One region of the Priestia sp. 3CA3 genome, then DNA from elsewhere that is predicted to be linked to it. Evidence: riboswitches for the same ligand, from Rfam matches in the RefSeq annotation. Region 1 holds a riboswitch; each other region holds the start of a gene.
What was found. Region 1 has a riboswitch for cyclic di-AMP ahead of AC1VNJ_RS25390 (cation:dicarboxylate symporter family transporter). Riboswitches for the same ligand answer to the same signal wherever they lie in the genome.
Positions count from the first base shown of each region.

Region 2: linked by a shared signal. The riboswitch ahead of AC1VNJ_RS04335 (dicarboxylate/amino acid:cation symporter) and the one ahead of AC1VNJ_RS25390 (cation:dicarboxylate symporter family transporter) in region 1 are both predicted to bind cyclic di-AMP.
Region 3: linked by a shared signal. The riboswitch ahead of kdpF (K(+)-transporting ATPase subunit F) and the one ahead of AC1VNJ_RS25390 (cation:dicarboxylate symporter family transporter) in region 1 are both predicted to bind cyclic di-AMP.
Region 4: linked by a shared signal. The riboswitch ahead of AC1VNJ_RS04060 (APC family permease) and the one ahead of AC1VNJ_RS25390 (cation:dicarboxylate symporter family transporter) in region 1 are both predicted to bind cyclic di-AMP.

Region 1 is NZ_JBXENJ010000019.1:18,077-21,214, reverse strand. Features, by position in the region: gene AC1VNJ_RS25390 (cation:dicarboxylate symporter family transporter) at 207-1,466, opposite strand; cyclic di-AMP (ydaO/yuaA leader) riboswitch at 1,573-1,712, opposite strand; gene AC1VNJ_RS25385 (undecaprenyl-diphosphate phosphatase) at 1,986-2,810, opposite strand.
Region 2 is NZ_JBXENJ010000001.1:851,140-854,277, reverse strand. Features, by position in the region: gene AC1VNJ_RS04335 (dicarboxylate/amino acid:cation symporter) at 1-1,149, opposite strand, end outside; cyclic di-AMP (ydaO/yuaA leader) riboswitch at 1,330-1,484, opposite strand; gene AC1VNJ_RS04330 (NAD(P)/FAD-dependent oxidoreductase) at 2,088-3,138, opposite strand, start outside.
Region 3 is NZ_JBXENJ010000002.1:296,898-300,035, reverse strand. Features, by position in the region: gene AC1VNJ_RS06350 (undecaprenyldiphospho-muramoylpentapeptide beta-N-acetylglucosaminyltransferase) at 1-226, shown strand, start outside; cyclic di-AMP (ydaO/yuaA leader) riboswitch at 385-527, shown strand; gene AC1VNJ_RS06345 (hypothetical protein) at 600-737, shown strand; cyclic di-AMP (ydaO/yuaA leader) riboswitch at 753-893, shown strand; gene kdpF (K(+)-transporting ATPase subunit F) at 1,185-1,271, shown strand; gene kdpA (potassium-transporting ATPase subunit KdpA) at 1,296-2,957, shown strand; gene kdpB (potassium-transporting ATPase subunit KdpB) at 2,979-3,138, shown strand, end outside.
Region 4 is NZ_JBXENJ010000001.1:795,502-798,639, forward strand. Features, by position in the region: gene AC1VNJ_RS04055 (N-acetylmuramoyl-L-alanine amidase) at 1-1,024, shown strand, start outside; cyclic di-AMP (ydaO/yuaA leader) riboswitch at 1,216-1,359, shown strand; gene AC1VNJ_RS04060 (APC family permease) at 1,522-3,138, shown strand, end outside.

The DNA of each region.
Region 1 (3,138 bases):
TATCCCCCAACTAGCTAAGCTATCTCTATATTTATTGATAAAGAAAGGAACCAGTGACTGCTTTTATGTAAGAATAAAATTTGGATATATTTATACCTGATGTTACATATTATAGGGTCAATTTCCATAATAATAAAGGAATTATTATGAAAAAAGCTACTTATTCTAATTTTTTGAATAGAATAAGTAGCTTTTTAATTTATAAATTAGCCGGCTCTCATGACCTCTGTACCTTTTTTAGGGTCAAATTTGCCTTCAGATTTAGACATCACAATTGCTGCTAGTGTGTTTCCTACTAAGTTAACAACCGTACGTGCCATATCCATGATTCTGTCTACTCCCGCAATGAAGGCTAATCCTTCTGCCGGAACGCCGATTGTTCCAAGAGTAGCCAGTAATACAACAAATGATGTTCCTGGCACCGCAGCCATTCCTTTAGATGTAACCATCAATACCAGAATGAGCGTCAGCTGTTGAACGATCGTTAAATCAATACCATACACCTGCGCTAAGAATAACGCTGCAATCGCTTGATAGAGAACAGAACCATCTAGGTTAAATGTATAACCAATTGGTACAACGAACGATACGATAGCTTTTGGACAGCCCATCTTTTCAAGTTTTTCCATAATTCGCGGAAGAACTGTCTCAGAACTAGATGTACTGTATGCTAACAACAGTTCATCTTTCATATAGCGGAATAAGTGGAAAATGTTAATTCCTGCCCATTTCGCAATTCCTCCTAATACAACAAGTAGGAAGAAAATTAACGCTAAGTAAACTAAGATAACAAGCTTTCCTAATGAAAGAAGTGACTCTAAACCGAATTTCGAAACTGTTACACCAATTAAAGCAAATACTCCAATCGGAGCCACTTTCATTACTAGGTTTACCACGTGAAACATTGCGTGAGAAACGCCGTCAAAGAATTGAACAACAGGCTTTCCTCTTTCTCCAATTGCCGCTACTCCAAGTGCGAACAATACTGTAAAAAAGATAATTGCTAGCATGTCCCCTTCAACAATTGACTGGAAAAAGTTTGTCGGAACAATGTGTAAGAACGTTTCAGCCACTGACTTTCCTTCTTGCTGTTCGGATGTTTCAACGTATTGTGAAATATCACTCTTCTGTGCTGAATGAATGTCTACACCTTGTCCAGGGTGAAAAATATTAGCAATCAATACACCGATTACAATTGCGAAAGTTGTAATAATTTCAAAATAGAGAATGGTTTTAACGCCCAGCTTTCCGACCTGTTTACCGCTACCTGCTCCTGCAACTCCAACGACTAAACTTGAGATAACAATTGGAATAACAATCATCTTAATCAATCTTAAGAACAAGTCTCCCAGCGGCTGCAGGTATGTTACTACACGCGGATCGTTAAACCAAATTACTCCTACAAGAACACCGAGGATTAAACCGGTAAAAATCTGCGTAGCCAAACCAAAACGAATTTTTTTCATAGATGTACCTCCCCAAAGATGTATGACATTTGTATATACTTTTCTGAAAAAACAAAAAAAGACTATTCTTAAGAAAGAACAGCCTTTTACTTACGCTATTTTGGGCTCTTTCTCTCAATAAAGCAAACGAGGTTAACTGTCGGATTCGGAATTGAGAGTTTCCTACCTTTTGTAAGGATTCACCCCAAGGCAGCTTTACTGCCGATAATGATTCCCCCGCTCTATACGATTAAGCTTATTATTCAATTTTTATAAAATTAAAACGATCTATACGTTGTCATACGTTTTTTACAGTCAATAAAACTAAACAGAAGTCTTACTTTTACTTAACTTTATACTGCACAAATATTAATTTACTATTTTTCGACACGTTTTGTCAATACCCATGTTTATAAAACGCTTTCAAAAGACAATAATATATATTTATGCAAAAAAGCTATTGCAATGTTGCAATAGCTTTTTCTTGCTTTTTAAGTCTTTATCAGAAGTTTAAATGGCTATAAAATACGCTGATTTATTTTATAAAAATACAAAATATAGAATAGCCGCTAAGATAATTCGATAAATGGCAAACGGAACTAATTTAATGCGGTTGATTAATTTTAAGAAAAAGCGAATCGATATAAGCGCAAAAATAAAGGCGCTGATAAAACCAGCAATAAAAAACGGTAGTGCATCTGATGTGAAATACTGCCAGTTTTTAACCAATGAAAGTCCACTTGCTCCTGCCATAATTGGCACTGCCATAATAAATGTAAAATCTGCGGCTGCCTTATGGCTCATTCCAAGAAGAACCCCTCCTGAAATCGTTGAGCCTGAACGAGAAAAACCTGGCCAAAGAGCAATACATTGAAACAGTCCTATACCTAGTGCTTGTCCATAAGACATTTGGTCCACCGTCTCTACACGCGGACGTTTAGGTCCAAACAAATCTGCTAGAATCATTAATACAGCTCCGACCACTAAGCCAATTAGCACCGTATTTAAAGAAAACAAATGTTCATCAATGTAATCATCAAACAAAAGTCCTAACACTCCTGCGGGTAACAAACCAACAATTACCTGCATTAAATTTAAGCGATTTGTCGGTCCAATTGCAGCAGCTGGTTTTTTTCCCAATCCTAATAAATTAATAAAACGATCTTTAAAAATAACAACTACTGCTAAGATCGACCCTAGCTGAATAACAATCTTAAATGTATTAGCTACTGGAGATGAAAATAATTCTTTTGAATTTAACCACAGGTCATCCACAATAATCATATGCCCAGTTGACGAAACGGGAGCAAACTCTGTTAAACCTTCTACAATCCCTAAAATGATTGCTACAATAATTTCCCACATAAAGCTATGTACCTTGCCTTTCTTTCAAATTAATAAGCTTATCGCTTCGTTTTACATGCTCAACTATTTTCCTATTTTGACACTTGCTTTTTTATCATAATTGTTAAAACTATGAAATACAATGTGTATTTGCAAAAAGATAAGAATCTTTAATAATTTGTAATAAAAAGCTTACATGCTACAACCAAAAAACACGATATCAGCTTTTATTTATTTTAAAAAGCAGTCACTATGTTCAGTATAAATTCTGGTCCCTTAGCTAAAAATGAATCATCTAGACTATTTTTCTTTAGTGTGAAAAAATGACTAAATCATTATGTTTTTTCCA
Region 2 (3,138 bases), on a different contig from region 1:
TACAGACGTACGAAGCATATCAAGCAAGCGATCAATTCCGATAATTAATCCGATACCTGCTACAGGCAGGCCAACCGAACTCAGTACCATCGCTAGCATAATAAGACCAACTCCCGGCACGCCTGCTGTACCAATACTAGCAAGCACCGCTGTCAACACAACCGTCACAAGAGCGCCCAACGACAGATCAACCCCGTATACTTGCGCAATAAAAATAGTCGCTACACCTTGCATAATTGCCGTTCCATCCATGTTAATAGTTGCACCTAATGGCTGAACAAAACTGCTGATAGACTCGGGGACACGAAGATTTTTTTGCGCCACATTCATTGAAATCGGAAGCGTTGCATTACTGCTTGATGTACTGAATCCAACTGTCATCGCAGGAGCAAACCCCTTAAAAAATTCAATAGGGTTACGTCTGGCCATAAGAGCGACTGATCCCCCATATGTTACGATTGAATGGATGAACAGCGCGAGCACGACTACAATCATGTATAGCCCCATCGCTTTAATTGCCTGCCAGCCTTGACTTCCAACCGCGGTTGCAAGAAGCCCAAATGTTCCGTACGGAGCAAACTTCATCACTAGATTCACAAGGTACATCATCAATTCATTTCCTTGCTCAAGTAAATTGTAAAGTCCTTTTGTTTTACTTCCAAGCATCGTGATACCAAAACCGATAAAGATAGAGAAAACGATAAGTTGAAGCATATTCCCTTCAGCCATCGCTTGAATTGGATTGACTGGAATCATATTTAAGAATGTCTCTCCAACAGGTGGTGCTTTTTCAGCTTCAAAAGAAGCGTTTTGTGTATCAAAAGATCCAAATGTACCCGGTTTAATTGCATACGCTAAAATTAAACCGATAATAATTGCAACGGTTGTTGTCACTAGGAAGTAGGAAACTGTTTTTGCCCCGATTCTTCCTAATTTTTTAGGATCTCCTAAACCTGCTACACCTAACGTGATAGAGAAAAACACAATTGGTACAACAAGCATTTTAATTAAGCTTAAGAAAATTTGGCCAAGCGGTGTAAACAAGTACTTGTCCAGCGGAGCAAAAGCACTTGGAGCAAAAGCATTGATTAACACTCCTACAATAGCACCAGCAATTAGCGCGATAATAATCTTTGTCGATAGCTTCATAGATTTACCTCCCGTAAATAAATTATATTAGAATGATTCTAACTACCATACTTATTTTACCATGCATTGAGGGCGATAACACTCAAAATATACAATATATTAAAAATTTTCAGATTAATAGTTTAGGAATATTTTTAGCTATACAAAAAACCATGAGAATATCATGGTTTCATAGACCTGTTATTCCCTCACTGAATGCTTACGGAGTTAGCTGTCGGATTCGGGTATGTGAGTTACCCTACTTGATTCATTCAAGATTCACCCCAAGTACATTACGCACAAATATGGGTCCTCCGTTCTCTTATAAAACAAAAGAGATTAAGCAAATAATTTTCTTTAATATTTTTGCATGATAATAATTGTTACTTTAATTAAAATTCATTTTATATGTTTCTGTCAAGTTTTTATTCAAAAATAATGCATGATTTTATCGTAAAAAGTTGAGAATTGTTATATTTTAAAATATTTACATCATATTTCAATAAACTAAAAACACCTATTTAACAAGACTTACAATCTAATGAATAAAAAATTAATTCAAAAAATAGTTTATAAAGTGAACTTTCTTCTCATTAATATCATTCATAAATATGTATAATTATTCTGACATCCATGTACTTTACTGCTTCCATAAATATTTTACTTATCAAAAAAATAACTCTTTCCAACTGTTGATTTTATCCTTGTACTGCTTGATATACACTCCTTAAAATTTCACTGACTTTATTGATGCGAAGAAATCGACATTATCAATTCCCTTTATTCTACTTAATTCTGCTCAAGATAGAAGTATAGATTTCCTACTATCTTTTAAAAAAGGAGCGGGTAATTATCATATAAAACTATCGGAGTTGGAACGGTACAAGTTCTTTACTTTTTACTTATTCCCTCTCGTTATTTAACACATATAAAAAAAGAGGCCGTGACGGCCTCTTTTTTTATACAGTAACAGGTTCAGAACTTGCTTTGCGATTCTTTAATTTTTCAACAATGTCACGCGCTACCCACACACCGCACGCACTTGCCTGCGCGAGTCCTCGCGTAATACCAGCTCCGTCTCCTCCCACGTATAAACCGGAAATTTCAGTTTCAAACTTATCATTTAACTTCGGACGGGCTGAGTAAAATTTCGCTTCCACACCGTAAAACAGCGTATGTTCAGATGCTAACCCAGGCGTTACATGATCCAGTGCTTCTGTCATTTCAATTAAGCTTTTCATCGTATTGTAAGGAAGCACTAAGCCTAAGTCACCCGGTACAGCTTCTTTTAACGTTGGTTCTAAAAAGCCTTCTTTAATTCGATTCGCTGTTGAACGGCGGCCCTTTAAAATATCTCCATACTTTTGAACAACTAAGCCCCCGTTTGACAGCATATTAGCTAATCTTGATACTTCGTGCGCATATTCGTTCGGCTGATCAAATGGATCCGAAAATTTATGAGAAACAAGCAGCGCAAAGTTCGTATTTTGACTTCCAAGCTTCGGATCTTTGTATGCGTGTCCATTTGCTAACATAATACCTGAATGATTCTCTACTACCACATGTCCTGAAGGATTGCTGCAAAACGTTCTAACTCTTGTACCTACGGACGTATTGTAAATGAATTTCCCTTCGTACAAGTGCTTGTTGATTTCTTCCATAACAACGTTGGATGTTTCTACTCGAACGCCGATGTCCACTTGATTGTTAATCATTTTCAAACGACGTTTTTTTAGTAAGTCGCTCATCCACTTCGAGCCGTCTCGACCTGGTGAAACCACCACTTTATCAGCCGTAATTCTTTCACCATTTTTCAATTCAATACCGCGCACGATATGCTGACCATCTTCTTTTTCTGTTATTAAATCGGCTACTTCCGTTTTATACTGCATATCAATTTTTTCTTTTAAATATTCATAAATGCTTTTTAAAATTTCTAAATTTTGCTCTGTTCCTAAATGACGCACTTGGGCACGCAATAGCTTTAATCCTGCTGCGTATCCGCGTTTT
Region 3 (3,138 bases), on a different contig from region 1:
TTTATCAAAAGCACAGAGTCGCGGAGATCAAATTTTAAATGCACAATCCTTTAAGAAAAAAGGCTACTGTATGGTTGTAGAAGAAGAGCAGTTAACAAAAGAACTGTTTTTGCGTGAAGTAAATGAGCTTCAGCAGCAGGCAAGTACGATGAAGCGTACAATGCGTGAAGCAACAAAAACGGATGCCATTTCAATTCTTGTAAATGAAATTGAGAAAATGAGCTAAAAAAAGCGTTCTTATCTCCTCGATAAGAACGCTTTTTTCTTCTGAAATTATTATTTTAAAATAATGAATAAATATAGAAAAATAAAGCTTTTAAAATTTCAAAAAATGTTGTTGACAGTAAATTTTAACAGGAGTAAGATTACTCTCATGAAACGTTCCACTGTGAAACGCTGAGTCTTTTCTGAAAGAGAAGGAAAGAGCGGAGGACCCAATTATCAGGGGTGAATCTCTTAATTGAGTAGGGTTACTTTCTTGACCCGAACCCGTCAGCTAACTTCGTAAGCGTTAAGAGAGAGGATGGTGTAATCGTGGTCGTTTTCTATAACAGCGGATAGTACGCTCCTTTCAAAATATAGGTGAAAGGAGCGTCAGGATGCATTTATCTAAGCAAATGATTCAAATGATTGAATATCGGGCCATGTGCGATCAGCAATCTTTTGATCTAGCAAACCGCTATTTGTCTACGTTAGCTAATCAAAGTTTTAAACGCAGCAGTAAAAACTATTATTAAGTCTAAAAATTAAATAACAAAGATACGCTTAATCAATTATGAGCGGGGGACCCAATATTTTGTACGTATGTACTAGGGGTGAATCTCTTAACTGAGTAGGGTTACTTCCATAACCCGAATCCGACAGCTAACTCCGTAAGCGTTTTGGGAGTAAAAAATTCGTGTGAATCACGGCTTATTTGTCGTGCATTAAACCGCGGAAGAGAACTCTCTTCTGCGGTTTTTTAGTGGGAAAAATCAGCAGCACGTCTCACGGTTAGCTTTTTTGGACGTGATGCTTTATGAAAAGAAACCGTCACTAAACTTAGAAGCTATCATTTTTGTTAGGAAACAGTTAGGAGGGAGCAACTTGGATATGATCATGCTTGGAACGCTTGTCATATTAACAGCTGCTATGTACGGAATTATTTGCTGGTCGTCTCATGTAGTAGATGAAAGAGAGGAGAAGTGAACGTGTCGTTCATTTTGTTAGGTATTTCAGTTCTCGTTTTAATTTATTTAGTATATGTACTGTTAAATCCAGAACAATTTTAATAAGCGGAGGAATAAAAAGTGGGGATTTTTCTACTATCAGTTGCGCTGCTGCTTGTTTTTGTAGCGCTTATTGCAAAGCCCGTAGGTATTTATATAGCGAATGTGTTTTCAAACGATAAAAACACTAGCTTGATAGGAAAGATAGAAACGGTGATGTTTAAAGCAGCAGGAATTAAAGGGCTTAATCAGACGTGGAAGCAATATGCATTTGCTCTTGTTTTGGCGAATACGTTTATGATTTTTGTGGTGTACCTTATCTTCCGGTTTCAAGAGGTACTGCCGTTTAACCCAAGCCACATCAAAGGAATGGATCCGGCACTTGCTTTTAACACGGCCATTAGTTTTATGACAAATACGAACTTGCAGCACTACAGCGGCGAATCAGGTTTGTCCTATTTCTCGCAGATGGCCGCCATTGTATTTATGATGTTTGCTGCACCAGCAACGGCACTTGCAGTAGCAATCGCTTTTATTCGTGGGCTGGCAGGGAAAGAAATGGGAAACTTTTTTGTTGATTTTGTAAAGTCAATTACGCGTATTTTACTTCCTATCGCTTTTATAACAGGCATTTTATTTATGTTTTTAGGTGTCCCTCAAACGTTAAGCGGAACGGTTACTGCCCATACAATAGAAGGGGCAACACAGCAAATAGCAAGGGGACCAGTTGCTTCTTTTCTTTCAATTAAAGAGCTAGGAAACAACGGAGGGGGATTTTTTGGTGTCAATTCAGCTCATCCATTTGAAAATCCTAACGCGTTGAGCAATGTATTACAAATCGTCCTTATGCTGTTATTGCCAACAGCACTTCCTTTCACATACGGAAAAATGATCGGACAGCGTAAGCAAGGCCGCATCTTATTTGTAGCGATGAGTATGCTGTTTATCGTTATTTTAAGTACAGCGTTCGTAACAGAGTGGGGCGGCAATCCAAGACTTGATGCTTTTCATTTAAATGAAGCGAACGGTTATATGGAAGGGAAAGAAGTCCGTTTTGGTGTCGGCATGTCGACGCTTTACGCCATCGTGACGACAGCAAGTGAAACAGGTGCAGTCAACACCATGCACGATACTCTTACGCCTCTTACCGGGTTGTTAACGCTTGGAAATATGATGTTAAATACCGTATTTGGCGGTGTCGGAGCAGGATTTATGAATGTCATGATGTACGTCATTATCGCCGTATTTTTATCAGGTTTAATGGTTGGAAGAACACCAGAATACGTAGGTAAAAAAATTGAAGGAAAAGAAATGAAGCTAATCGCCGTGACGCTTATTTTGCAACCGCTGCTAATTTTAGGAGGAACAGCTGTAGCACTTACCACTCATTTAGGAATGGAAGGTATATCAAATCCAGGCTTTCACGGGTTAAGTCAGGCACTGTATGAATTTACGTCGTCAGCAGCAAACAATGGATCCGGCTTTGAAGGACTCGGTGATGCAACGCCGTTTTGGAACATTTCTACGGGAATTGTTATGTATATTGGACGCTACTTCGGACTAATTACAATGCTGGCGGTATCGAGCTCACTAGCATCCAAACAGCTTGTTCCCGAAACACCTGGAACATTTAAAACGGATACGTCTTTATTTAGCGGCATTTTAATTGGAACTACCGTTATTGTAGGAGCACTTACGTTTTTCCCAGTGCTTGTGCTTGGGCCGGTTGCTGAGTATTTAACACTGTAATCAAGAAAGCGGAGGATCATAATGAATAAACGGAATTTTGCAAATAATATTGAATTGGATCGCAACAGTCATATTCAAGGTTCTGTAGATACACAAGCTTCATCGATTTTTATTCAATCAGTAAAGCAGGCTTTTATCAAGCTCAGCCCAAGAACGATGATAAAAAACCCTATCATGTTCG
Region 4 (3,138 bases), on a different contig from region 1:
TGATGCAGGACATGGTGGGGCAGATGCAGGAGCAGTTGGAGCGAATGGACTGTATGAAAAAAACTTAGTGTTAAAAATTCAACAATATTTAATAAGCTATTTAAATAGCACTTACAGTGACTTTACGATTAAAACCACCCGTACCACAGATACTTTTTTATCGTTATCTCAGCGCGCTTCTCAAGCTAATTCATGGGGAGCAGATGCATTTATGTCTATTCACGTAAATGCCGGTGGAGGAACAGGATACGAAGATTATGTTTATAGAAGCGCTAGCAATGCTAGTAAAACGTTTCAATCGATTGTGCACGGGCAAGTACAGCCAACGCTGCTGTCGTATAATCATCCGAATCGTGGACGAAAATCGGCCAATTATGCGGTGCTTCGCTTAACAAATATGCCTGCAGTACTAACTGAAATAGCTTTTATTGATAGGAGCGCCGATGCAGCACTTCTTCAAAATGAAGCTTTTTTAAAAAGCATGGGTGAATCGTATGCAAAAGGAATTGCCGTATATTTAAATTTACCTCGTCGTGCAGTTCCAAATCCATCGCCATCTCCAACACCGACACCAAATCCATCACCTTCTGAACCAGGTGAAAAAACGTATACAATTAAGCAAGGAGATACGCTGTACAGTATTGCACAGAAGTACGGCATAACAGTACAGGAGCTTCAAGAAGCGAATACAGGGCTTTCTGATCCTTTAACACTACAGGTTGGAAAAACAATTGTTATTCCTTCAGGAACTTCACCAACACCTACTCCAACACCACCTTCTGAACAATATCCACTTCCAAATGGAATTTTAAAACAAGGCGATTCTGGAGAAGCAGTGAAACAGCTTCAAAGAGCATTAAACGCGGTTAATTTTAAAGTAGGGTCAGTAGACGGAATATATGGAGTACAAACGAAAGATGCAGTCAGACGTTTTCAGCTTGTGTATCTTCCTTATGATGTAGATGGCATTTATGGTCCTCAAACGAAAAACAAGCTAGCAGCCGTTTTAAAAGCAAAAAGTTAAAGAAAGCAGGTCTTCTGTAAGCAGGCAGAAGGCCTTTCGTTTTCCCCTTAAAAGCGCCTTAAGTACTATTTTATCGTTTACGTAAAATAATGCTTTACAAACCATTTGTACGGGAGTATATTATCTAAGAACAAAGGATAGTTATGAAAGAAACATGTTATCGATCATACTCTTTAACCGAAAATTATATTGACCTGTTATCGCTTAATTCGTCAGAAGTGGGGGACCCAAATTTGTGCATTGTCACTTGGGGTGAATCCTTTTTTTAAAAAGGTAGGGCTACTCTCATAGCCCGAATCCGACAGCTAACCCCATAAGCGTTTTGGAGAGGAGGTTTAAGCTGTGTAAAAACGCTGAGAACCCTTAGTGTTTTTTTTGTGCGCTTTTTTAACATAAAAAGGTATTTTTTAGGGATAATATCACTTATTCATGAACTTGTAACGGAGCTTAGCAACGAACAGTGAATAGTAGCTAAGCAATCATCGGAGGGAAATTACGTGAACTATTCAGTTCTCAAGAGATTATTGATTGGAAAGCCGCTCAAAACAAAAGAGTTAGGCGATCAAAAGCTTAGTAAGCTTAAAGCGCTGGCTATTTTATCATCAGATGCCTTATCTTCAGTGGCTTATGGAACAGAACAGATTTTGATTGTCCTTGCAACAGTGGGCGTGCTTGCCTATTGGTATTCGATTCCAATTGCGATTGGGGTATTGGTGCTGCTGACGGCTTTAATTCTTTCATATCGTCAAATTATTTATGCGTATCCGCAAGGCGGAGGAGCTTATATTGTTTCGAAAACCAATTTAGGAGAAAATCCTGGACTTATCGCTGGGGGATCACTGTTAGTAGATTATATTTTAACAGTTGCCGTGAGTGTTTCAGCAGGAACCGATGCTTTAACTTCGGCTTTTCCAACGCTGCATCACTATAACGTAGTAATTGCGTGTTTGCTGGTGATTTTTATTACGGTTTTAAATTTACGAGGTGTAACAGAATCCGCTTCTGTCTTAGCTTATCCGGTTTATTTATTTGTTATTGCTCTTATTTTGTTAATAGCGGTGGGCTTCTTCAAAATAGTGACAGGTCAAGTTTCACCTGAGCTTCATACATCTCTCGGTACCGTGGTGCCAGGTATTAGTTTGTTTTTATTATTAAAAGCTTTTTCATCAGGCTGTTCGGCATTGACTGGTGTAGAAGCTATTTCAAATGCAGTGCCTAACTTTAAAGATCCAGGTGCAAAAAATGCTGTTCATACATTAATGCTAATGGGCGGTATTTTAGCCGTTTTATTTTCTGGCATCACGTTTTTAGCTTATTGGCTTGGCATTTCTCCAAAAGCAGATGAAACGGTTGTATCACAAATTGCATCGAGTGTATTTGGACGAAATGGATTTTATTATTTTATTCAAGGTACCACAGCTCTGATTTTAGTGCTAGCGGCGAATACAGGTTTTTCAGCTTTCCCTTTGCTTGCCGTAAACTTATCGTCTGATAAATACATGCCAAGAATGTTTCAAATTCGCGGCGATCGACTAGGCTATTCAAATGGAATTGTGACCCTTGGAATTGCTTCTATTGTCTTACTTGTCGCCTTTAAAGGAGCGACGGAACAATTAATTCCTCTTTATGCAGTTGGAGTGTTCATTCCATTTACGCTTTCTCAAACAGGCATGATTGTCAAATGGCTTAGAGAAAAGCCGGCCGGCTGGCAAGGAAAGCTAACCATTAACTTAATTGGTGCCCTCATTACCTTAACGGTGCTAATCATTTTGTTTACAACGAAGTTTTCACAAGTATGGTCCGTGCTCGTTTTCTTACCGGTTATCGTTTATATTTTTCATCGCATTCATACGCATTATGAAGCGGTAGGAGAGCAGCTTCGTATTAAGCAAGGAGAAAAGATTGGAAAGCTTGAAGGAAGTGTGGTCATTGTTCCTGTAGCAGGAATGACAAAGGTAGTGGAAAATTCATTGAACTATGCAAGAACGATTGGTGATACCGTTATTGCGGTGCACGTTGCTTTTGACCGAGAAAGCGAAAAGAGAATGGAAGAGAAGTGGGAAAAGTGGCAGCCTGATATTCGTATTGTTACGTTTCATTCTCAATACCGCAGT